Regions from separate parts of the Cedecea davisae genome, predicted to be linked through region 2. Evidence: predicted binding sites of a transcription regulator. Region 2 holds the regulator's gene; each other region holds the start of a gene.
What was found. Region 2 encodes PurR, which represses purine synthesis genes. Its sites were predicted from a motif close to CANGCAAACGTTTGCNTG; they were not measured.
Positions count from the first base shown of each region.

Region 1 (5,505 bases), 440 kb from region 2:
AGTTCCAGCTGGTTGAGTATGGTTTTATCGCCGTAACTTTTACTCACATTGCTAAGCAGCAGCGGCGTACCCTGGTTTAAACGAGCAGTACTCATGCCGTTTCCTCCTTTAATTGATAAGCCGGATGCCAGCGCAGCCAGGCACGTTCCAGCAGCTGGGCGCTAATATCGGCGAGCTTGCCGAGCAGGGCGTAAAGAATAATGGCGACGACAACAACGTCGGTTTGCAGGAATTCCCGGGCGTTCATCGCCAGATAGCCAATCCCTGAGTTAGCGGAGATAGTTTCTGCGACAATCAGCGTCAGCCACATCAGCCCGAGCGCAAAACGCACGCCCACCATAATCGACGGCAAAGCGCCGGGCAGGATGACGTGAATAAACAGGCTAAAGCCCGACAGGCCATAGCTGCGCGCCATTTCCAGCAGCCCGCGGTCAATATTACGGATGCCGTGCCAGGTGTTGATATAAATCGGGAACAGCGTACCCAGCGCCACGAGGAAAATCTTTGCGCTCTCATCGATGCCGAACCAGAGGATAACCAGCGGGATCAGCGCCAGATGAGGGACGTTACGCAGCATCTGAATCGAGCTATCCAGCAGGCGCTCGCCCCAGCGCGAAAGCCCGCTTATCAGGCCGAGAGCCAGCCCCAGCGAACCGCCGATGCTAAAGCCTACCAGCGCACGCCAGGAGCTGATCGCCAGATGTTGCCACAGCTCGCCGCTGGCTGAGAGGCTCCAGAACGCCTGCACCACGCCCTCCGGGGAGGGCAAAATGCGGGTAGAAAGCCAGCCGACGGAAGAGGCTAACTGCCAGAGGACGACTATGGTTATCGGCAAGCCCCACGGTGCGAGGCGCAGCAGCAGTTTGCGAGTAGATGCTTTCATCTTTCCCCCTAGCTTTGCGCCACTTTACGCGGAATAAAATCGTTAGCGACGACTTCGCCTTTTTCCAGCACCTGGCGGGGCTGTGGGATTTCAGGGATAGCAACATCGAGATGCGGAAACAGCAGCTCTCCGGCCCGGTAGACTTCTTCCAGATGCGGGTAGCCGGAGAGGATAAAGCTGTCGATGCCCAGCTCTGCATATTCATTAATACGGGCGGCAACCGTTGGCCCGTCGCCAACCAGCGCCGTACCGGCACCGCCGCGAACCAGCCCGACTCCAGCCCAAAGATTTGGGCTTATTTCCAGCCTGTCACGTTTGCCTCCGTGCAGGGCAGCCATGCGGTGCTGGCCTACCGAATCGCTGCGGGCAAATGCGGCCTGGGCTTTGGCAATCGTCAGGTCATCGAGATGGGAAATCAGGCGATTGGCCGCCTGCCATGCCTCTTGTGTTGTTTCGCGGACAATAACATGCAGACGAATGCCGAAACGTACCTGTCGGCCCTGTGCGGCCGCTTTAGCGCGTACCTGTTCAATTTTTTCTTTCACCAGATGCGGCGGTTCGCCCCAGGTCAAATAGAGATCAACCTGCTCGGCGGCCAGATCCTGAGCCGCGTCCGAAGAGCCGCCAAAATAAAGCGGCGGGCGGGGCTGCTGCACCGGAGGGTAGAGCAGCTTCGCGCCCTTAACCTTGATATGTTTTCCTTCGTAGTCGACGGTTTCACCTTCCAGCACGCGACGCCAGATGCGGGTAAATTCCGCCGAAGCTTCATAGCGCTCTTCATGATTGAGGAACACACCTTCGCCTTCCAGCTCTTCGGCATCGCCGCCCGTGACCAGGTTAAACAGCGCTCGCCCGTTAGAAAGGCGATCCAGCGTAGCCGCCTGGCGGGCTGCAAGGGTGGGAGAGACTACGCTCGGGCGCAGCGCCACCAGAAACTTGAGGCGCTGGGTAACCGGGATCATCGAAGCCGCGACCAGCCAGGCATCCTCACAGGAACGCCCTGTGGGGATCAAAACGCCGGTAAAGCCAAGCCTGTCGGCGGCCTGGGCGATTTGCTGCAAATAAGCGTGATCCACCGGGCGTGCGCCTTCATTACTGCCCAAATAGTGACCGTCGCCGTGGGTCGGCAGAAACCAGAACAGATTAAGACTCATGATTTAGCTCCTTGTGTCGTCGCGGCGGGCTGCCAGACTCGGGTGCGGATATCGACTTTCTTTGGCACCAGGCGGTTGTCGTAAAACAGGTCGGCGGTATTTTGCTGTTTTGCAGCGGTGTCTTCATTTACCGGGGTAATGGCTGAAGGAGGGCGGTGATCTAAATAACTGCTAATGACCGCTTCCGGCAGCCCCATGGTTTTTGCCAGCAGCGTGACGCTTTCGGCGCGCCGAGTACGGGTCAGCTCGTCGGCATCGCTAAAGGCTTTCAGTACCTGTTGAAGGAAGGCGCCGTTCGCTTCGGCATAGGGGCGGGCTGCAAGGTAGAAAGATCCGGTTTGATTAAGCTTACTGCCGTCCGCCAGCACGCGAACGCCGCCGTTCAGCAGCGCGGCCGAGTAATACGGGTCCCAGATGGCCCAGGCGTCTACATTACCCTGCTGAAACGCGGCTCTGGCATCGGCGGGGGTGAGGTAAGCGGGCTGGATATCTGAAAATTTCAACCCTGCCTGCTGCAACGCCCGCAGCACCAGGTTATGAGAGCTGGAGCCTTTCTGGAAGGCAACCTTGTGCCCCTTCAGGTCGGCAACGCTTTTTAGCGGGCTGTTTTCCGGCACCAGAATGACCTCGGCTTGAGGCTTTGGCGGCTCGGAACCGACATAAACCAGATCCGCTCCGGCGGCCTGGGCGAAGATCGGCGGAATATCGCCGGTGCTGCCTAGATCAATGCTGCCGACGTTAAGCGCCTCAAGCATTTGCGGCCCGGCGGGAAACTCGACCCAGGAGACTTTTGTATTAGGGTAACGTTGCTCCAGCAGCTGGTGGCTTTTTGCCAGCACCATGCTGACCGAGCCTTTCTGATAGCCGATGCGCAGTTGCTCCGGGCCGCTCTCTGCCGCGTTGCTATAGGCGGAAAACGCGATCATGCCTGCAAAGAGCAGCCACGGGGAGCGGCGTTTCAGTGAATTAAACATGGGTCACCCCCAGGCGGCTGAAAGGGGAAGGGACGGCAATATCGCGGCGATGAAGCGCCTGCCAGAAGGTCTCCAGCGAATCGTCGAGGCGTTTTTGCAGGTTCGCCGTAAACTGCGGCTTATGCTGGTAGTCGGTTACCTGGCCGTCGTCGGCAAACACGCCGTGCAGAATTTCCTGGGCTTTGAGCGCGTTAAGCACCGGCTTGAGGGCGTAGTCCACCGCCAGCATATGGGCGACGGTGCCGCCCGTAGCCAAAGGAAGCACGACTTTTTTCTCGAGCGCGCGCTCCGGTAGCAGGTCGAGCAGCGTTTTCAGGGCGCCGGAAAATGAAGCTTTATAGACGGGAGTGGCAATGATCAGTCCGTCGGCGGTGCTGAGCTGTTCGATAAGCGCCAGCAGGGCCGGGCTATCAAACCGGGCGTAGAGCAGGTCCTCGGGGGAGAAGTTTTGCAGATGCCAGTGGTAAACCTCGACATCGAGGGCGCTCAGTTTCTCCCGAGCATATTCCAGCAGCGAGCTGGAACGGGACGGATAGCGGGGGCTGCCGGCCAGGGTAATTACACGCATCACGACTCCTTATAACTAATTGTTCGTTTTTATCTAACATTGATAACAATTAGCTTGATAGTCGCAGAGCCGTTTTATTCCACTAAGTGATTTTTCCGGGATAGATTTGCAAAAAAGCGCATATCGCAAGGGAGGAAAGAAAACGTTTGCCTCTATTCAGGCTTTTTTGCCGCAGGTCAATTCCAATCCCTGCCCGGATGGTGAATAATAGCGCCCCGGTCTGCACACCGGGAATCCAGGAGAGTTCATGTACTACCCCTTCGTTCGTAAAGCCCTTTTTCAGCTCGATCCAGAGCGCGCCCATGAGTTCACTTTTCAGCAATTACGTCGCGTATCCGGCACGCCCTTCGAACATCTGGTTCGCCAGAACGTGCCGTCAAAACCCGTCAGCTGCATGGGGTTAACCTTTAAGAACCCGCTGGGTCTGGCCGCAGGTCTGGACAAAAATGGCGAATGCATCGACGCTTTTGGCGCCATGGGCTTTGGCTCTATCGAGATAGGCACCGTAACGCCGCGCCCTCAGCCGGGGAATGACAAGCCGCGTATTTTCCGCCTGGTAGAGGCAGAAGGGCTGATTAACCGCATGGGCTTTAATAATCTCGGGGTGGATAACCTGGTCGAAAATGTAAAAAAAGCGCATTTCGACGGCATCCTCGGGATTAATATTGGCAAGAATAAAGACACGCCGGTTGAGCAGGGAGCAGATGATTATCTGACCTGTATGGATAAGATTTATCCGTATGCGGGTTATATAGCGATTAATATTTCTTCGCCGAACACTCCAGGATTACGCACTCTGCAATATGGTGAAGCGCTGGACAGTCTTTTAAGCGCCATCAAAAATAAGCAGCAGGAGCTGCAAGCGATCCATCATAAATATGTTCCAGTGGCGGTGAAGATCGCCCCGGATCTTTCTGTAGAAGAATTGATCCAGGTGGCAGATAGTTTAGTTCGCCATAATATTGATGGGGTCATTGCGACCAATACTACTTTGGATCGTAGCCTTGTTCAGGGCATGAAACATTGCGACGAAACCGGTGGTTTAAGCGGGCGTCCGGTACAGTTAAAAAGTACCGAAATTATTCGTATGCTGGCGCAGGAATTAAATGGCCGGTTACCTATTATCGGCGTCGGCGGTATTGATTCAGTGATTGCCGCTCGTGAGAAGATTGCCGCCGGTGCGACGCTGGTGCAAATATACTCCGGGTTCATTTTTAAAGGCCCACCGCTGATTAAAGAAATCGTTACCCACCTCTAAGCATTTACCTTTTGCAAACAACCAGGGCTTTATTTTCGGCTCTGGTTGTTTTATATTCCGCTACTGTTGCTAATTTAAACATATTGGTCTTTTATTAATATGGTGAGAATTTGAGTGGCAATTCAGATGCGGGATAAATGAAGGGTAAGCAATATGCGGATAAAACCGGACGATAATTGGCGTTGGTATTTCGATGAAGAGCACGATCGAATGATGCTCGATTTGGCCAATGGAATGCTGTTCCGTTCGCGTTTCCCTCGTAAAATGTTGACTCCCGATGCCTTTGAAAACACAGGGTTTTGTGTTGACGATGCGGCGCTTTATTTCTCGTTTGAAGAAAAATGTCGTGATTTAGCGCTGGAGAATGAACAACGCGCCGAACTGGTGCTGAACGCGCTGGTAGCGATCCGTTTCCTGAAACCGCAAATGCCAAAAAGCTGGCACTTTGTCTCCCACGGCGAATGCTGGCAGCCGATGACGGGCGACGGCGCCTGCGTCTGGATTAGCGAAGATATGCAGCAGGTGAATCTGCTGGTGGTTGAAACCGGCGATAACGCCGCGCTTTGCCTGCTTGCGCAGCCAGGATTAATACTGGCGGGGCGTACGATGCAGTTGGGCGATGCGATCAAAGTGATGAACGATCGGCTCAGGCCGCAGCCGATCTCAGG
Region 1 covers NZ_CP172054.1:3,251,138-3,256,642, reverse strand. The annotation lists gene ssuB (aliphatic sulfonates ABC transporter ATP-binding protein) at 1-95, opposite strand, end outside; gene ssuC (aliphatic sulfonate ABC transporter permease SsuC) at 92-883, opposite strand; gene ssuD (FMNH2-dependent alkanesulfonate monooxygenase) at 892-2,037, opposite strand; gene ACG1VR_RS15585 (sulfonate ABC transporter substrate-binding protein) at 2,034-3,011, opposite strand; gene ssuE (NADPH-dependent FMN reductase) at 3,004-3,579, opposite strand; gene pyrD (quinone-dependent dihydroorotate dehydrogenase) at 3,827-4,837, shown strand; gene zapC (cell division protein ZapC) at 4,991-5,505, shown strand, end outside.
Region 1: a site for PurR is predicted at 3,715-3,732, ahead of pyrD (quinone-dependent dihydroorotate dehydrogenase). Genes of this name have one in related genera too.

Region 2 (5,505 bases):
CTGAAAAATGTACCCACCGTAAAGGGCATAAAAAACAGTGCGTAAAGGTGAAGGCAGAAAAAAACCAGACTATCGCTCAGGCGCATAAAGTCCGGGTGCAGAAAGCACAGAAAACGGCAATGAACAAACTGATGGGCCAGATTGGTAAGCCTTATCGCTGGGGCGGCACTTCGCCTCGTACCGGTTTTGACTGCAGCGGCCTCATTTATTACGCCTACAAAGATCTGGTTAACATCCGTATCCCGCGCACCGCAAACGAAATGTATCACCTGCGTGATGCCGCGTCGGTTGGCCGTGGCGAGCTGGAAAGCGGCGATTTAGTGTTCTTCCGCACCCAGGGGCGCGGCACCGCCGATCATGTGGGTGTCTACGTCGGCAACGGCAAGTTTATCCAGTCTCCGCGCAGCGGCCGCGATATCCAGATTACCTCCCTGAGCGAAGATTACTGGCAGCGTCACTACGTCGGCGCCCGCCGCGTGATGACTCCGAAAACCATCCGCTAAATACTGAACTGCCCGGCAACGGGCAGTGCCTTTCTGCTTTTGCACACTCTTTCAATTTGTTACCCTAATAACCACAATAAAAGTAGTTATTTGGTGTACTCAAAATAACAAGGAGTGAAGCAATGTCGTTCGAACTACCCGCCCTGCCCTATGGCAAAGACGCTCTCGCGCCCCACATCTCGGCCGAAACCCTGGAATACCACTACGGTAAGCATCACCAGACCTACGTCACTAACCTGAACAACCTGGTAAAAGGCAGCCCGTTTGAAGGGAAAACGTTAGAACAGATAGTGAAAAGTTCAGAAGGTGGAATTTTCAATAACGCGGCTCAGGTCTGGAACCATACCTTCTACTGGCACTGCCTGGCACCGAACGCTGGCGGAGAGCCAACGGGTGAGCTTCTGGCTAAAATTAACCAGGCGTTTGGCAGCTTTGAGGCGTTTAAAAAGCAGTTTAGTGAAGCGGCAATTAAAAACTTTGGTTCGGGCTGGACCTGGCTTGTGAAAAATAGCGATGGCGGCCTGGCTATTGTTTCTACCGCGAATGCCGGAACGCCGCTGACGACCGACGCCACGCCGCTGCTGACCGTGGATGTCTGGGAACACGCCTACTATATCGATTACCGTAACGCTCGCCCGGTGTACCTTGAGCATTTCTGGGCGCTGGTAAACTGGAGCTTCGTGGCGAAAAACCTCGCCGCCTGATAACCAGAGAGCAAGACGTTTCTCTGTTTGCCAGAAATGTTAAGGGCCGCATTGAGCGGCCCTTATTAAATCAGTGCAGTACGGCGGTTAGCGCACCGGCAACAATCAAGCTCAGTACGACAACCGTGGTCACCACGGAAAACTTCAGATCGGTACTCATCGTAAGCTCCTTTATTTCCCTACAAAGTGTAAGTGGGGTGATTTTCCCACAATTGGCGATAAAAATCCTGCTGGATTTGCACAGATCTCGGTTTTCCCTCTTCCACTTTGCTCCGGGATAAGCCAAAATCCTTCGCTAATTTACCGCGTATCGCCCGGCAACGCCCTCCTCCCGCTGTATGTCGCATTCCCGACAGGCCTGCAACCAACGTGTTGCCCCAGGAGTTAGCGAAGGCAAACGTTTAACACATGAGTTATCAGGAGTTTACGATATGGTCTGGAGTGACATCTAATGGCAACGATTAAGGACGTAGCGAAACGCGCAAACGTTTCCACTACAACTGTGTCACATGTCATCAACAAGACCCGTTTTGTTGCGGAAGAGACGCGCAACGCCGTTTGGGCGGCCATCAAAGAGCTGCATTATTCTCCGAGCGCCGTAGCCCGCAGCCTGAAGGTCAACCACACCAAATCTATTGGCCTGCTGGCAACCTCCAGCGAAGCGCCCTATTTTGCCGAAATTATTGAGTCGGTTGAAAATAGCTGCTTCGCCAAAGGCTATACCCTGATCCTCGGTAATGCGCACAACAACTTTGATAAGCAGCGCGCCTACCTGTCGATGATGGCGCAAAAACGCGTTGATGGGCTGCTGGTGATGTGCTCCGAGTACCCGGAAACGCTGCTCTCCACTTTGGAAGAGTACCGCCATATTCCGATGGTGGTCATGGACTGGGGCGAAGCCCGCGCCGACTTTACCGACTCGGTCATCGATAACGCCTTCCACGGCGGCTATCTCGCTGGCCGCTATCTGATTGAGCGCGGCCATCGCGACATCGGCGCTATTCCCGGCCAGCTGGAACGCAACACCGGCGGCGGTCGCCATGCCGGGTTCCTCAAGGCGCTTGAAGAGGCCAATATCAAGGTGCCGGAGAACTGGGTGGTTCAGGGCGACTTTGAGCCGGAGTCCGGCTACCGCGCCATGCAGCAGTTGCTTAACCAGCCTCATCGCCCTACCGCGGTATTCTGCGGTGGCGATATTATGGCAATGGGCGCCATTTGCGCAGCGGATGAGATGGGACTGCGCGTGCCGCAGGATATCTCCATCATCGGCTACGATAACGTGCGCAACGCCCGCTACTTCTCTCCGGCGTTAACCACTATTCACCAGCCGAAAGAGCGCCTGGGTGAAACCGCCTTTAATATGCTGCTCGACCGTATTGTTAACAAACGCGAAGAGTCGCAGACTATTGAGGTGCATCCGCGCCTGATCGAGCGCCGCTCGGTTGCCGACGGTCCGTTCCGCGACTACCGCCGCTAAACGCTCAGCGGAGCCGGGTTTTGCCGCCCCGGCTCCTGCAGCCATTCCTGATTCATCGTCTCGCTGTCCCCGAGGTAGTCCAGCAGCCAGCTTAAAGCCGGCGAGGCATCGTCCTGCCGCCAGGTCAGGCAACAGGCCGCATCCGGGAACGGATTTTCCAGCGTCAGCTCCCGCCACTCGCCGCCGTCCAGCCATGGCTTAGCAATGTGGGCGGGCACCATGCCAATGCACAGGCCCGCACTCAGGCAGTCCGCCCCCGAAGCCCAGTCCGGCACCACGACTCTGCGCTGGTTATCCAGCAACCAGGTAATGCGCTTGGGCAGAGAACGTGAAGTATCTTCCAGCACCAGCGACGGCCATGCCCTTAGCTCATCATCAGGAATAACACCTTCGTGTTGCGCAAGCGGATGCCCGGAGGAAACCACGCAACGCCAGCTTAACGCCCCCATATCCCGGAACGCATAGCGCCCCCCTACAGGAATGGCCTGAGTTGCGCCTATAGCCGCCTCAACCCGCTCGTCCGCCAGCGCGTCCCACACGCCGTTGAACACTTCCTGAAACACCCGCAGTTCGATATCCGGGAAGTGACGATAAAAATCCAGCACCAGCTGGCGGGTCCGCTCCGGCTTCACGATATTGTCCACCGCGATGGAGAGATGCCCGCGCCAGCCGTTGGCTATCTGCTGGCACTGCTGGCGGGTTGCCATCATTTTTTTGATAACAGAACGCCCTTCTTTAAGAAAAAAGGCTCCGGCGGCGGTTAACTCAACATCGCGATGGCGACGTTCAAACAGCGGCACGGCCAGCCATTCTTCGAGCTGACGTACCGTATAGCTTATGGCAGAAGGCACGCGATGCAGCTCCTGGGCCGCCCCGCTAAAACTGCCGTTGCGCGCCACCGCGTCAACGACCTCCAGAGAATATTCAGACCACATGTTTTTTGCCTGCAAAAATTTTGAATGCAACTCGCAAATATTAGCGTTTCACAAGCGCTTTTGCACTCCGTAGACTCCTGCCCCGTTAACCTGCTATCAAAATCAAGAGAAAACTATGCAACCATCAAAGGGATTTCTTATCTGGCTTGCCGGGCTGAGTGTGCTTGGCTTCCTCGCCACCGACATGTATCTGCCCGCCTTCGCCGCCATTCAGCAAGATCTGGGGACTAACGCCTCGGCGGTCAGCGCCAGCCTGAGCCTGTTCCTCGCCGGGTTTGCCTTCGCGCAGTTAATGTGGGGCCCGCTGTCAGACCGCTTCGGGCGTAAACCTATTCTGCTGATTGGCCTGGGGCTGTTTGCCGTCGGCTGTATCGGCATGCTGTGGGTCGAAGACGCCGCCACGCTGCTGGTCCTGCGTTTTATTCAGGCCGTTGGCGTCTGCTCCGCCGCCGTGAGCTGGCAGGCGCTGGTCACGGATTATTATCCTGCCAACCGCGCGGGCCGCATCTTTGCCACCATTATGCCGCTGGTAGGGCTTTCACCCGCGCTTGCGCCGCTGCTCGGCAGCTGGCTGCTTAACCATTTTGAATGGCAGGCTATTTTTGCCGTGCTGTTCGCCATCGCCCTGCTGCTGATGATCCCCACCCTGCGCCTCAAGCCGCGCACCCAGCATCACCCGCAAACTGAAGACAATAAAGTCAGCTTCTTCTCTTTATTACGCTCGCGCACCTATAGCAGCAATGTGCTGATTTATGCTGCCTGCTCAGCCAGCTTCTTCGCCTGGTTAACCGGTTCGCCGTTTATCCTTAATGAGATGGGCTACAGCCCGTCTGTTATTGGCCTGAGCTATATGCCGCAGACCGTCGCCTTCCTGATTGGCGGCTATGGCTGCCGCAGCGCGCTGCAAAAATGGCAGGGGAAACAGCTGCTGCCTTGGCTGCTGGCGCTGTATGCGTTGAGCATTGTTGCCACCTGGGCCGTAGCGGTGAGCGGCTATGCCAACCTGACGCTGCTGCTGATCCCATTCTGCGTGATGGCGATTGCCAACGGGGCAATTTACCCTATCGTTGTGGCCTCCGCCCTGCTGCCATTCCCTCAGGCAACCGGCAAGGCCGCCGCGCTACAAAACACGCTACAGCTGGGGCTTTGCTTCCTGGCAAGCCTGATGGTTTCCTGGCTGGTCGCCACCCCGCTGCTCACCACCACCAGCGTAATGCTGGCGACAATTTTACTCGCGGTGCTGGGCTATGCGATGCAGTACTCCTCCAGCCGTGCATCGCAGGCTGGCGCCAACGCCGAGCTATCCCGGGCCCAATAACAGACGCGATAGTGTGAATATTGTGTGATTAGCTTGCTAACAATATTCCGTTGAACCATCAAAAAAACAGGCTTATAGTTATTGCGGTTCTACTATAAGCCTCATAAATTTTATTTTTACGGGAGCCGGAGTGCTTCCGTTTTTCCATGGATGGCCTTTCAGTAAGGGAGAATCCCCCCTTTCTCTGTTTACGTCGGATATCAGGCGCACGGAATTTTCCGTGAGAGTTCTCACAAGCCGGTAATAGCGTCTACGCTGTTTTAAGGTTCTGATCACAACAAGGTGATGGAGAAGCTATGAGTTCATCGTGTATAGAAGAAGTGAGCGTACGAGATAACGAATGGTATCGTATCGCAAATGAAATGCTGAGCCGGGCAGGCATAACCGTTAACGGCCCAAACCCTTTTGATATTCAGGTTAAAAACCCAGATTTTTTTAAACGCGTTTTGCAGGAAGGCTCCCTCGGTCTTGGCGAAAGCTATATGGACGGCTGGTGGGAATGCGAACGTCTGGATGTTTTTTTCACTAAAGTGCTGCGCGCCGGGCTGGAAAACCAGCTGCCCCATCA
Region 2 covers NZ_CP172054.1:2,811,109-2,816,613, forward strand. The annotation lists gene ACG1VR_RS13425 (NlpC/P60 family protein) at 1-503, shown strand, start outside; gene sodB (superoxide dismutase [Fe]) at 626-1,207, shown strand; gene ACG1VR_RS13435 (YnhF family membrane protein) at 1,278-1,367, opposite strand; gene purR (HTH-type transcriptional repressor PurR) at 1,659-2,684, shown strand; gene punR (DNA-binding transcriptional activator PunR) at 2,681-3,619, opposite strand; gene punC (purine nucleoside transporter PunC) at 3,735-4,937, shown strand; gene cfa (cyclopropane fatty acyl phospholipid synthase) at 5,234-5,505, shown strand, end outside.

Region 3 (5,505 bases), 1.5 Mb from region 2:
TGGTTGGCATAAGCCACCACATCCACCCCTTTTGGACGCCATTCGGCGTTGCCATAGGTTTCCTGGATTGAACCCTGCAGCACGCCAACGTGCTTGCCTTTGAGCGAATCGATAGTCGGAACAATCGGGGAGCCTTTGCTGGCAATCAGGCGAGAGTCAGCGGCGTACAGTTTGTCGGAGAACAGGATTTCCTGCTGGCGCTTTTCGGTAATCGACAGCGAAGAGATGATGGCGTCGATTTTCTTGGCCTTCAGCGACGGGATAAGCGAGTCGAAGTCGCTGCCTACCCAGGTGCATTTGGTCTGAATGCGCTTGCACAGCTCGTTACCGAGATCGATATCAAACCCGACGAAATCCCCTTTTGCGTCCTTCGAAGAGAACGGGGCGTAGGTCGCATCGGTACCGATACGGACGTTTTGCGGAATCGCTGCAAAAACGCTGGCTGCGCTGGACAGACCGAGCAGTAAAGAAAGAGCAAGAACCGACTTCTTCATACGATACCCTCAAGTTTGGCTTTCTTATTTGTGATGTCTTGTTGTGTGGTAATGCGTTGGCAAACTGAGAGTTGCAGTTCTCATGCCACTTTTCCCTGCGTGGAAAAAAGCGGCTGCGTTATGTTAATAAAACGTTGCAACTCTGCTGCTAGCTTGAAAGATAGCAGGTCTGAGGAGCCGGAATAGAGGGGAAAGGGAATTTAGCGGATTAAATCTTCTAAAAGCGATCGGCGTTACAGAATTGCCCCAATATGAGGCAATCATTTTGTGATGCACCGCGTTAGTGCAGGCTATGCACCGTTCCAGCGGCTAAACAGGTCTTCCGGCAGCTCAAGGTCGAACTGATCCAGCACCCGGTTGACCGTCTGATCGACGATGTCCTGTATCGTCTGCGGGCGGTGATAAAAAGCCGGAACCGGAGGCATAATCACCGCGCCAAGCTCGGCGGCCTGGGTCATCAGGCGCAGGTGGCCAAGGTGCAGCGGCGTTTCGCGAATGCAAAGCACCAGCGGGCGGCGCTCTTTTAACACTACGTCCGCCGCGCGGGTCAGCAGCCCGTCGGTATAGCTGTGTACAATGCCGGAAAGCGTTTTGATTGAGCAAGGCAGTACCGCCATCCCCATGGTCTTAAACGAGCCGGAGGAGATGCTGGCGGCAATATCGCGGGCGTCGTGGACCACATCCGCCAGCGCCTGAACGTCACGCAGGGAGTAGTCCGTTTCCAGCGCCAGCGTCTGGCGTGCGGCATTGCTCATCACCAGGTGGCTTTCTACTTCCGGCAGCTGTTGCAGAATTTGCAGCAGACGCACGCCGTAAACGGCTCCGCTGGCCCCGGAAATACCGACAATTAGTCGTTTCATTGAATTTGCCCGTCAAGAATATCTGGGCTGACTTTGCCGTAAGATGAGGTGCGATGCAAGGGATGGCCCTCACCCGGTAAGGGCGAGGGCGTAAGGCAGGAGGAAAATCAGCCTTCGTTGTGCATCTCTAAGTTTTCCACTTCGTTTTGGCGAGCCAGCGCTTTGGAGTCGTCGTTACGCAGAGATTCGAGATACTCGAGGTATTTATGATCAACGTCTTTAGTGACGTAAATACCGTTAAACACCGAGCATTCAAACTGGGCGATGTCCGGGTTTTCAACACGAACGGCTTCAATCAGATCGTCGAGATCCTGGAAAATCAGGCCGTCAGCGCCGATTATCTGGCGGATCTCATCCACTTCGCGGCCGTGAGCAATCAGCTCGTTGGCGCTCGGCATATCGATGCCGTAAACGTTCGGGAAGCGAATTTCCGGTGCGGCGGAAGCGAGGTAAACCTTTTTGGCTCCGGCTTCGCGCGCCATCTCAATAATCTGCTCTGAAGTGGTGCCGCGCACGATGGAGTCATCCACCAGCAGCACGTTCTTGTCGCGGAACTCAGCGCGGTTGGCGTTCAGCTTGCGGCGCACGGACTTACGGCGCAACTGCTGGCCCGGCATGATAAAGGTACGGCCAACGTAGCGGTTTTTCACAAATCCCTGTCGGTACGGCTTATCAAGAATACGGGCGATTTCCAGCGCGATGTCGCAGGAAGTTTCCGGGATCGGGATAACCACGTCGATATCCAGGTCTTCCCACTCGCGGGCAATTTTTTCGCCAAGCTTTTTGCCCATCTCAACGCGAGCGCTGTAGACGGAAATCTTGTCGATAAACGAGTCCGGGCGCGCAAAGTAAACGTATTCGAACAGGCATGGGTTGCTGACCGGGTTATCCGCGCACTGGCGGGTGAACAGCTGGCCTTTTTCGGTAATGTACACCGCTTCGCCCGGCGCGATGTCGCGCAGGAACTCAAAGCCGAGGGTATCCAGAGCCACGCTTTCGGAAGCCACCATGTATTCGGTGCGTCCGTCGCCCAAATCACGCTTGCCGATAACCAGCGGGCGGATGCCGTTAGGGTCACGGAAGGCAACCATGCCGTGGCCAATAATCATCGCCACGCAGGCGTAAGCGCCGCGGATCTGGCGGTTAGTGGCGGCGATGGCGGCAAAAATGTTGTCTGCTTCCAGCGGGTAGTGGCGGAAGTTATCCAGCTCGCTGGCAAAGATATTGAGCAGGATTTCAGAGTCTGAGGTGGTGTTGATGTGGCGGCGTTTTTCTTCGAACAGCTTCTTACGCAGTTCGTGGGCATTGGTCAGGTTACCATTATGCGCCAGCGTAATGCCGTAAGGAGAGTTAACGTAGAAAGGCTGAGCTTCAGAAGCGCTGGAACTGCCGGCGGTTGGGTAACGAACGTGCCCAATCCCCATATTGCCCTGCAGGCGCTGCATGTGGCGGGCTTCAAACACATCGCTCACCAGGCCATTCGCTTTACGCAGACGGAAGCAATTTAAAGCGTCGATGGTGACGATGCCTGCGGCATCCTGGCCACGGTGCTGAAGCACCGTTAACGCATCATAAATCGACTGGTTGACCGGCATAAAACCGGCGATTCCGACAATACCGCACATGTTGTCTTTTCCTCATTAAGCCACAACCCCGCTACGATTAACGGGGCAAGAAACTTGACGAGCTTTGCAGATAGTCAAAGAACCATCTGATGATGAAACTGAATTGCGGGATAAGCTGCGACTTATGCCAGTCATCGCTTTTTGAAAAACCGGTAAAGGTATCCAGGAAGAACAGAATGGCGGAGACTATCAGTACGCCACGAAGTGCGCCAAAGCAGATCCCCAACACCCTGTCTGTACCCGACAGGCCGGTTTTTTGTACCAGCGCGCTAATCACATAATTGACTATTGCACCGACGATAAGCGTCGCGATAAACAGCACCGCGATAGCTATCCCATTGCGTACCAGTTCGTCTTCAAAGCCAGTGAACCAGACTGACAGATAAGTGTAGTAATGACTGGCGACAAAGAATGCACATCCCCAGGTCACAAGCGATAAAGCTTCCTTCACAAACCCACGAATTACGCTTACCAGACAAGAAAAACCGATAACCGCAATGATGGCGTAATCTATCCAGACCATGAAAAAATCTCGTGATAAATCGCCCTGACGTCCAGTTCGGGGCGCATTCTAACAGAAAAAGAAAACGTTTGCGTAGGGATTTCCTTCCCCCGCGTAAATAAATAATGGCGCTGAAAAAAGCATCAACGCCATTAAAAATTGCCCTTTTTTCCCCTCACCCGGCAGGGGCTAAGGGGGGATATAGCGTCGTTTTTCCCCTCACCCTAACCCTCTCCCCATAGGGGAGAGGGGATAGTATGGTGGCGACCTTCCCCTCTCCCTTCCAGGGAGAGGGTCGGGGTGAGGGTCACACGTCGCTACCGTGGCGAGTAATTCATCACCACGCCGTTCAAACCAGAGAGCGAATTCAGCTCGCCAAGCGACGATTTAAGCTTGTCTTTAGAAGCATCCGGGCCCACCAGAATGCGGGTAATTTTCCCCTGCACCGGCGTCCCTGGCGATGTGTAAACCTTGAACCCGGCACCGCGCAGCTTACCAACAATTTCATTAACTTTGTCGGCATTTTTCAGCGCGCCAAGCTGCACAACATACGCCTGACCGGTCGGGGCTTTCTCGGCCGGTTTTTCTGCTTTTGGCGGCTGCTCGGCGGTCATCGCCAGGCGTTGTTCCGTCTGGTCTGTGGTCGCAGGCTTAGTCTGAGGTTTTTCAACCGGCTTCGGTTTTGGTTTTTCCTGCACCGGCTGCGGCTTAGGCTGCTCGCGGGTAACAGGCACTTCATCTATACCGGCAGAACCGTCATTGGGGATAGTGCCGTTATTCAGCCCCGGCGGCGCGGCGGTTCCCGCCCTCACCTCTTCAGCAGCCCCCTCAGGCGGCTGAGAAGGCAGCGCCTGGCTGGCACCCGGCAGCATATCCGGCTCGTCGCTGTCCCCTGGTTTTGGCACCAGAGGAATGGCCGCAAACTCGTCCTGATAGTGTTTTTTCTGCCCGTCCAGCAGCCCCGGCAGCACAATCACGCCCAGCGCCACCAGAATAATGGTTCCGACTAATCGGTTTTGAAACTTACTCGCCACCTGCTCTCCCCGCGTCCAGTACTTCCATTACATGGGCCACCGTGTGGAACGAACCACACACCAGCACGGTATCTTCTGCCGTAGCTTCCGCCATCGCCGCGTGCCAGGCATCCGCAACGCTTGCAAAGGTTTTGCCGTGGCCGAGGTGCTCAATAAGCTGCCCGGCGCTTGCGCCGCGAGGCCCCTCCAGCGGAGCACAATACCAGCTATCTACCTGAGGCGACAAACAGGCGAGCGTTCCGGCGATATCTTTATCATGCAGCATGCCAATCACCGCCAGCACTCGCCCCTGTTTCGGCAAGGCCGCCAGACGCCCGGCAAGGTAAGCCGCCGCATGCGGATTGTGTGCCACATCAAGAATCACACGCGGTGCCTGCGAGACTATCTGGAACCGGCCCGGCAGCGTGGCGTGCTCAATGCCGTAGCGAATAGCTTTTTCGCTCACGTTTAGCTTGCTTGCCCGCAGCGCGGCCAGCGCGGTCGCCGCATTAGGCTGCGGCACCAGCGGCAGCGGTAAATGAGTTAACTCGCCCTGAGCATCACGGAACGACCAGCCGTTTGCGTTAACTTCATAATCCCAGTCTACGCCACGGCGCAGCAATACCGCGCCTTTCTCTTGCGCCACATCGGCAATAGTGTGCGGCATATCAGGCTCGCCAACCACCGCCGGGTTTCCGGTGCGGAAGACGCCGGCTTTTTCACGGCCAATGCTTTCGCGATCCGGGCCCAGCCAGTCGGTGTGATCCAGCGCGATGCTGGTCACCACGGCAACGTCAGAATCAACAATATTAGTCGCATCGAGGCGGCCGCCAAGGCCTACTTCGAGAATAACCACGTCCACCGCCTGCTGCTTAAACAATAGCAATGCGGACAGCGTTCCGTATTCGAAATAGGTTAATGAAATATCACCGCGCGCGGCCTCAATTTCCGCAAAGGAGGCGGTATGCAGCGCTTCCGGCAGCTCTTCGCCCTGAATGCGAACGCGTTCGG
Region 3 covers NZ_CP172054.1:1,296,619-1,302,123, reverse strand. The annotation lists gene argT (lysine/arginine/ornithine ABC transporter substrate-binding protein ArgT) at 1-494, opposite strand, end outside; gene ACG1VR_RS06685 (UbiX family flavin prenyltransferase) at 785-1,354, opposite strand; gene purF (amidophosphoribosyltransferase) at 1,462-2,979, opposite strand; gene cvpA (colicin V production protein) at 3,017-3,502, opposite strand; gene dedD (cell division protein DedD) at 3,799-4,515, opposite strand; gene folC (bifunctional tetrahydrofolate synthase/dihydrofolate synthase) at 4,505-5,505, opposite strand, start outside.
Region 3: a site for PurR is predicted at 3,560-3,577, ahead of cvpA (colicin V production protein). Genes of this name have one in related genera too.

Region 4 (5,505 bases), 930 kb from region 2:
AGGCAAACTCCAGCGCCACGCCCTCATAGGCTTTGAAACGCCCCGATTTCCCGCCGTGCCCTGAGTCCATATCGGTACACAACAGGAGCAATGTATCGTCCCGCTTGTGATCGCGAAGTTTTGCTACCCACTTAGCCGGCTCCCAGTATTGAACCTGCGAGTCGTGCAGGCCGGTCGTCACCAGCAAATGCGGGTAAGCCTGCTCGCTAACCTGGTCATAAGGGCTGTATTGCTTCATATAGCGGTAATATTCTTCATCCTGCGGATTGCCCCACTCTTCAAATTCGCCGGTCGTCAGCGGGATAGACTCGTCCAGCATCGTGGTAACAACATCGACAAACGGCACCTGGGCCACCACGCCGTGGAAAAGCTCCGGGCGTAAATTAATCGCCGTGCCCATCAACATTCCGCCCGCGCTACCGCCCATGCCATAGAGCAGGTCAGGATCGCCATACCCTAGTTTTAATAGCTCATCGCAGACGTCGAGGTAGTCGTTGAAGGTGTTCATCTTCTTCAAATATTTACCGTCTTCGTACCACTGCTGCCCCAGCTCACCGCCGCCGCGTACGTGAGCGATGGCGTAGACAAAGCCGCGATCCAGAAGGCTCAGACGGCTACCGCTAAAATCGGCATCCATGCTGCTGCCGTAGGAGCCATAGCCGTAAACCAACAGCGGATTTTTGCCGGGCCGGAAGTGCTTGCGGTGGTAAACCAGCGAAACCGGTACCTGAACGCCATCCCGCGCCGTTATCCAGAGATGCTCGCTGCGGTAGTTGCTGGCCTCAAAGCCCGCAACTTCGGTCTGTTTGATGACCCTGCGTTCGCCGCTGTCCATATTTAGCTCAAACAGCGTGTCCGGCGTGGTCATGGAAGAGTAACCATAGCGCAGGCACGCGGTCTCCGGCTCCGGGTTGTAGCCAAGCCAAGTCACATAGGCCGGGTCATCAAAAGCAATCCCGGTGGATTCTCTGGTGTGGCGGTTAATCTGGCGCAGGCTGGTCAGCCCCTGCTGGCGCTCCTCGACAACCAGCCAGTCTTTGAACAGGGTGAAATCTTCGAGCATCACCTGCTCGCGTGGAGCAATCAGCGTCTCCCACTGTTTTTCATCCCTGACCGCGCTGCGGTAAAGACCGAAGTTTTTCCCGTCTTTATTGGAGCGCAGGTAAAAATTATGCTGGTAGTGGTCAAGCGTGTATTCGTGATCTTTGCGGCGGGGGGCAAATACCTGCGGCTGAGCATCCGCCAGTTCGGCATCCAGCAGCAGTGCCTCGCTGGTGGTCGCGCTGGCAAGATGAATCACAATAAAGTGCTTAGACGTTGTCTTATGCACGCTGACGTAGAAAGTATCGTCTTTTTCCTCATACACCAGTTGGTCATCCGCAACCGGATGGCCAAGCGTATGCCGCCAGACCTGGTAAGGCAGCAGTGTTTTCGGGTGTTTGCGCACGTAGTAAAGCGTTACCGAGTCATTAGCCCAGACAAAGCTGCTGGAGACATTATCCAGCAGTTCCGGGTACCAGTTGCCGGTTTTCAGGTTACGCAGGCGAATGCCAAACTGGCGTCGTGATAAATAGTCCTCGGCCAGGGCCATGACTTCATTGTCCGGCGTAATCGCTAACCCGCCCATGGTGTAAAACTCGCTGTGGGCGGCACGTTTGTTGGCATCCAGCAGCAGCTCCCAGGCCTCCCACTCATCACGCATAGCGGACTGGCGCTGATAAATCGGGTACTCATTTCCCTTTTCATACACCTGCCGGTAGCGATAGCCGTTTTTGACATAAGGAGCCGAGACATCATGCGGCGGAATACGCGCGATCATCTCTTCCAGCAGCCTGTCCTGCAACGCCCGCTGGCTCTCCATTATCGTTTTGCCGTAGTCATTTTCCTGGTTCAGATATTCAAGCACCGCCGGGTCGGCACGCTCATCGTCGCGCAGCCAGTAATAGTTGTCCGTGCGGGTATCGCCATGAGTGGTCATAGCGTGGGGAATTTTTTTAGCTTTTGGCGGCATCAGTTTCTTCATTTGTCATTTAACACCCTGTAAGGGTGGCAAATTCAGGCGAGCTTGCAAGCGAAACGTGAGGGATAACACGAAAATGCCGGGAAGCCCGGCACTGTAAAAGCGGAGAAAATCAGGCGTCAGGCAGGAAGAGCCAGCTTCTGCTGCTGAATGTCCTGCTCAATGCTCGCCCTGACATCCTGCGGGATATTCAGAGCATCGCCCAGCGCGCTGAGGTAACTGCGCTCCATAAAGTGATCGACGTCGATAGCGGTGCAGCTGAGATAATAAAGCTCCAGCGCTTCCTCTTCGTTTTTCACATCACGCGCCAGCAGCTGCGGATCCAGCGGCCGGTCGATGGCTCGCTCAATCAGGGCTTTGCCTTCGCCGTCGATGCCCGTTTCGCGCAGCTGTTGCTCGATGAACTGACGTTCTTTGGCGTCGATATGACCATCGCTTTTGGCGGCAAACACCAGGGCGGTTATCAGGCGCTCCGTGCGCACATCGACGGAAGAGTGCTGATGCCCGTAGCCACTGGCCTGCGGCTGGCTCTGGCGAACCCGCTCTTTGTACTTGTTCCACAACACGCTACCGGCTACCGCACCGCCGCCGACCAACAGAGCGCTGGTGCCGTATTTTGTTAGCAATTTGCGTGAAGACTTGCTTGCCAGCAGTAGCCCCGCCAGCCCGCCGAGTGCGCCGGGCACCAGCAGCTTGCTAAGCCCCTCCGGGCCAGCGCCTGGCTGGGAAGATTGCTGAGAGGACGTTGATTGCCCCAGTAACGACTGAAGCTGCTGTAACCAGTTATTCATGACAGGCACCCCTTATTGGCTTAACTCGTCGAGAGTAGGCCACGGCACGTCAAGAAACGTATCAGAGGGCTAAAGATGGGAAAAGAATCGCGCCGGTAGCCCGGCGCCAGCATGCCGTGTTATGCCGCTTTGGTGCGTTTGCGCCCGGTGTGTTCGCTAACGTTATCTTCAGATACCGCAGCCGGTTCCTGTGCATCCGCTTTTGGTTCAGCAGCGGCAGCTTCTGCCCCGACGCTTGCCGTTTCTGGCTCCGGCAGCTTGCCGTTTTTCAGCACGCCTGCCAGCAGGTCTTTGTTTTCCGCCATCCACATCGCCAGAGTGTCGCTCTGCCCTTCTTCAAGCTCGAGTGGGCTTTGCTGTAGCCATTCACCCAGCACTTCGGCTAGATCCAGCATTTTGTCGTAAGCGTCAGCGTCCTTTTTACTGGCAAAGGCCATTTTCTCTTGTCCCTCTCTCACCACCACATATTTAATTTCGACCGCCATTTTGCAGCTCCATTTACCTGTTTATTTATCCAGTATAACGTCATTCATTTTAACACACAAGCCGGAAAGGCGCTGCCAACGCAAACGTTTTCGTTTATACTGCCGCGGTCTTTTTTCTCTGTTAAGGCTAAATCACATGTCAACGTTGGGAACAGCTCTGCGCCCGGCAGCTACTCGAGTAATGCTGCTTGGCTCCGGTGAATTGGGTAAAGAAGTGGCCATTGAATGCCAGCGCCTCGGCGTGGAAGTGATCGCCGTAGATCGCTACGCCAATGCGCCTGCGATGCATGTCGCGCACCGCAGCCACGTCATCAATATGCTGGATGCCGCCGCGCTAAAAGCGCTGGTTGCCGCCGAAATGCCTGACTTTATCGTTCCTGAAATTGAAGCTATCGCTACCGACGCCCTGCTGGAACTTGAGCAACAGGGCCAGCGCGTTGTGCCGTGCGCTCGCGCCGCTAAGCTGACCATGAACCGCGAAGGTATTCGCCGTCTGGCGGCGGAAGAATTACAGTTACCAACCTCAAGTTACCGTTTTGCGGACAGCGAAGAGGCGTTCCGCCAGGCCGTGCAGGAAATCGGCCTGCCGTGCATTGTTAAACCGGTGATGAGCTCTTCAGGCAAGGGGCAAAGTTTCATCCGCACCGCCGACCAGCTGCCGCAGGCGTGGGAATATGCCCAGCTTGGCGGGCGCGCCGGTAAAGGCCGCGTGATTGTTGAAGGCGTGGTTAATTTTGATTTTGAAATCACGCTGCTGACCATCAGCGCCGTGGACGGGATCCACTTCTGTGCGCCTATTGGCCATCGTCAGGAAGATGGCGACTACCGCGAGTCCTGGCAGCCGCAGCAGATGAGCGACCTTGCCCTTGAGCGCTCTAAAGAGATTGCCGGGAAAGTGGTTACCGCACTCGGCGGGCACGGCCTGTTCGGCGTAGAGCTGTTTGTTTGCGGCGACGAGGTTATCTTCAGCGAAGTCTCCCCTCGCCCACACGACACAGGCATGGTAACGCTTATCTCGCAGGACTTGTCCGAGTTCGCCCTGCATGTTCGCGCCTTCCTCGGCCTGCCTGTCGGTGATATTCGCCAATACGGTCCTGCCGCTTCGGCGGTTATCCTGCCCGAGTTGCAGAGCGACAATGTTAAATACTCGAATGTCGGGGCGGCATTAGGCGGCGGATTACAGTTGCGCCTGTTCGGGAAACCGGAAATCGGCGGTAAACGCCGCATGGGCGTAGCGCTGGCGACCGGGAATAGCGTTGACGAAGCCGTTGCCAGAGCGATTGCTTCTGCGGCTCAGGTAAAAGTTGAAGGCTAAAAAAATCGCCCTTAACTAAGGACGATTTGTTGATTAAGCCCTGCCATCGCGGCGGGGCTTTTTTATTGCTTACTGTTTCGCGCCTTCTACCGCTTCGCGAGCCAGTTTGGTGATACGGTCGTAGTCGCCCGCTTCCAGCGCGTCCGCCGGAACCAGCCAGGAGCCGCCGATACACAGCACGCTTTTCAGCGCCAGGTAATCACGGTAGTTAGCCGGGGAGATACCGCCGGTTGGGCAGAAACGGACCTGGGAGAACGGACCAGCAATAGCCTGCAGGGCTTTGGTGCCGCCATTGGCTTCAGCCGGGAAGAATTTGAACTCTTTCAGGCCGTAGTCCATGCCCAGCATCAGTTCAGAAACGGTGCTGATACCCGGGATAAGCGGGATGGTGCCTTCGGTTGCCGCTTTCAGCAGCGGCTCGGTCAGGCCAGGGCTAATAGCGAACTGTGCGCCTGCCTCCGTCACTTCCGCCAGCTGCTGCGGGTTCAGCACGGTACCGGCACCGATAATGGCTTCCGGCACTTCTTTGGCGATGGCGCGAATGGCGTCCATCGCACACGCGGTACGCAGCGTAACTTCCAGCACACGCACGCCACCGGCTACCAGCGCTTTTGCCATCGGCACAGCGTGTTCCAGCTTGTTTACCACGATAACCGGAACGACCGGTCCTGTTTTCAGGATCTGTTCCGCTGTTGTTTTCCAGTTTTTCATCTGAGCGCCTCTTCAGCCAACTTGTAATTTGTGAACCGCCGCGGCCAAGCCGCCACGGGATTAAAATTTAATGCAGGTTGCGCCTTGTTCAGCGCCGGAAAGCTGTTCACGCAGCGCACCAAACATTTCGCGCCCCGTTCCCACGCGCTCTGCGCTGAGATCCGGGTGATAAGCGGTACGGGC
Region 4 covers NZ_CP172054.1:1,877,632-1,883,136, reverse strand. The annotation lists gene ptrB (oligopeptidase B) at 1-2,011, opposite strand, end outside; gene ACG1VR_RS09330 (tellurite resistance TerB family protein) at 2,140-2,811, opposite strand; gene ACG1VR_RS09325 (YebG family protein) at 2,931-3,296, opposite strand; gene purT (formate-dependent phosphoribosylglycinamide formyltransferase) at 3,433-4,611, shown strand; gene kdgA (bifunctional 4-hydroxy-2-oxoglutarate aldolase/2-dehydro-3-deoxy-phosphogluconate aldolase) at 4,681-5,322, opposite strand; gene edd (phosphogluconate dehydratase) at 5,383-5,505, opposite strand, start outside.
Region 4: a site for PurR is predicted at 3,374-3,391, ahead of purT (formate-dependent phosphoribosylglycinamide formyltransferase). Genes of this name have one in related genera too.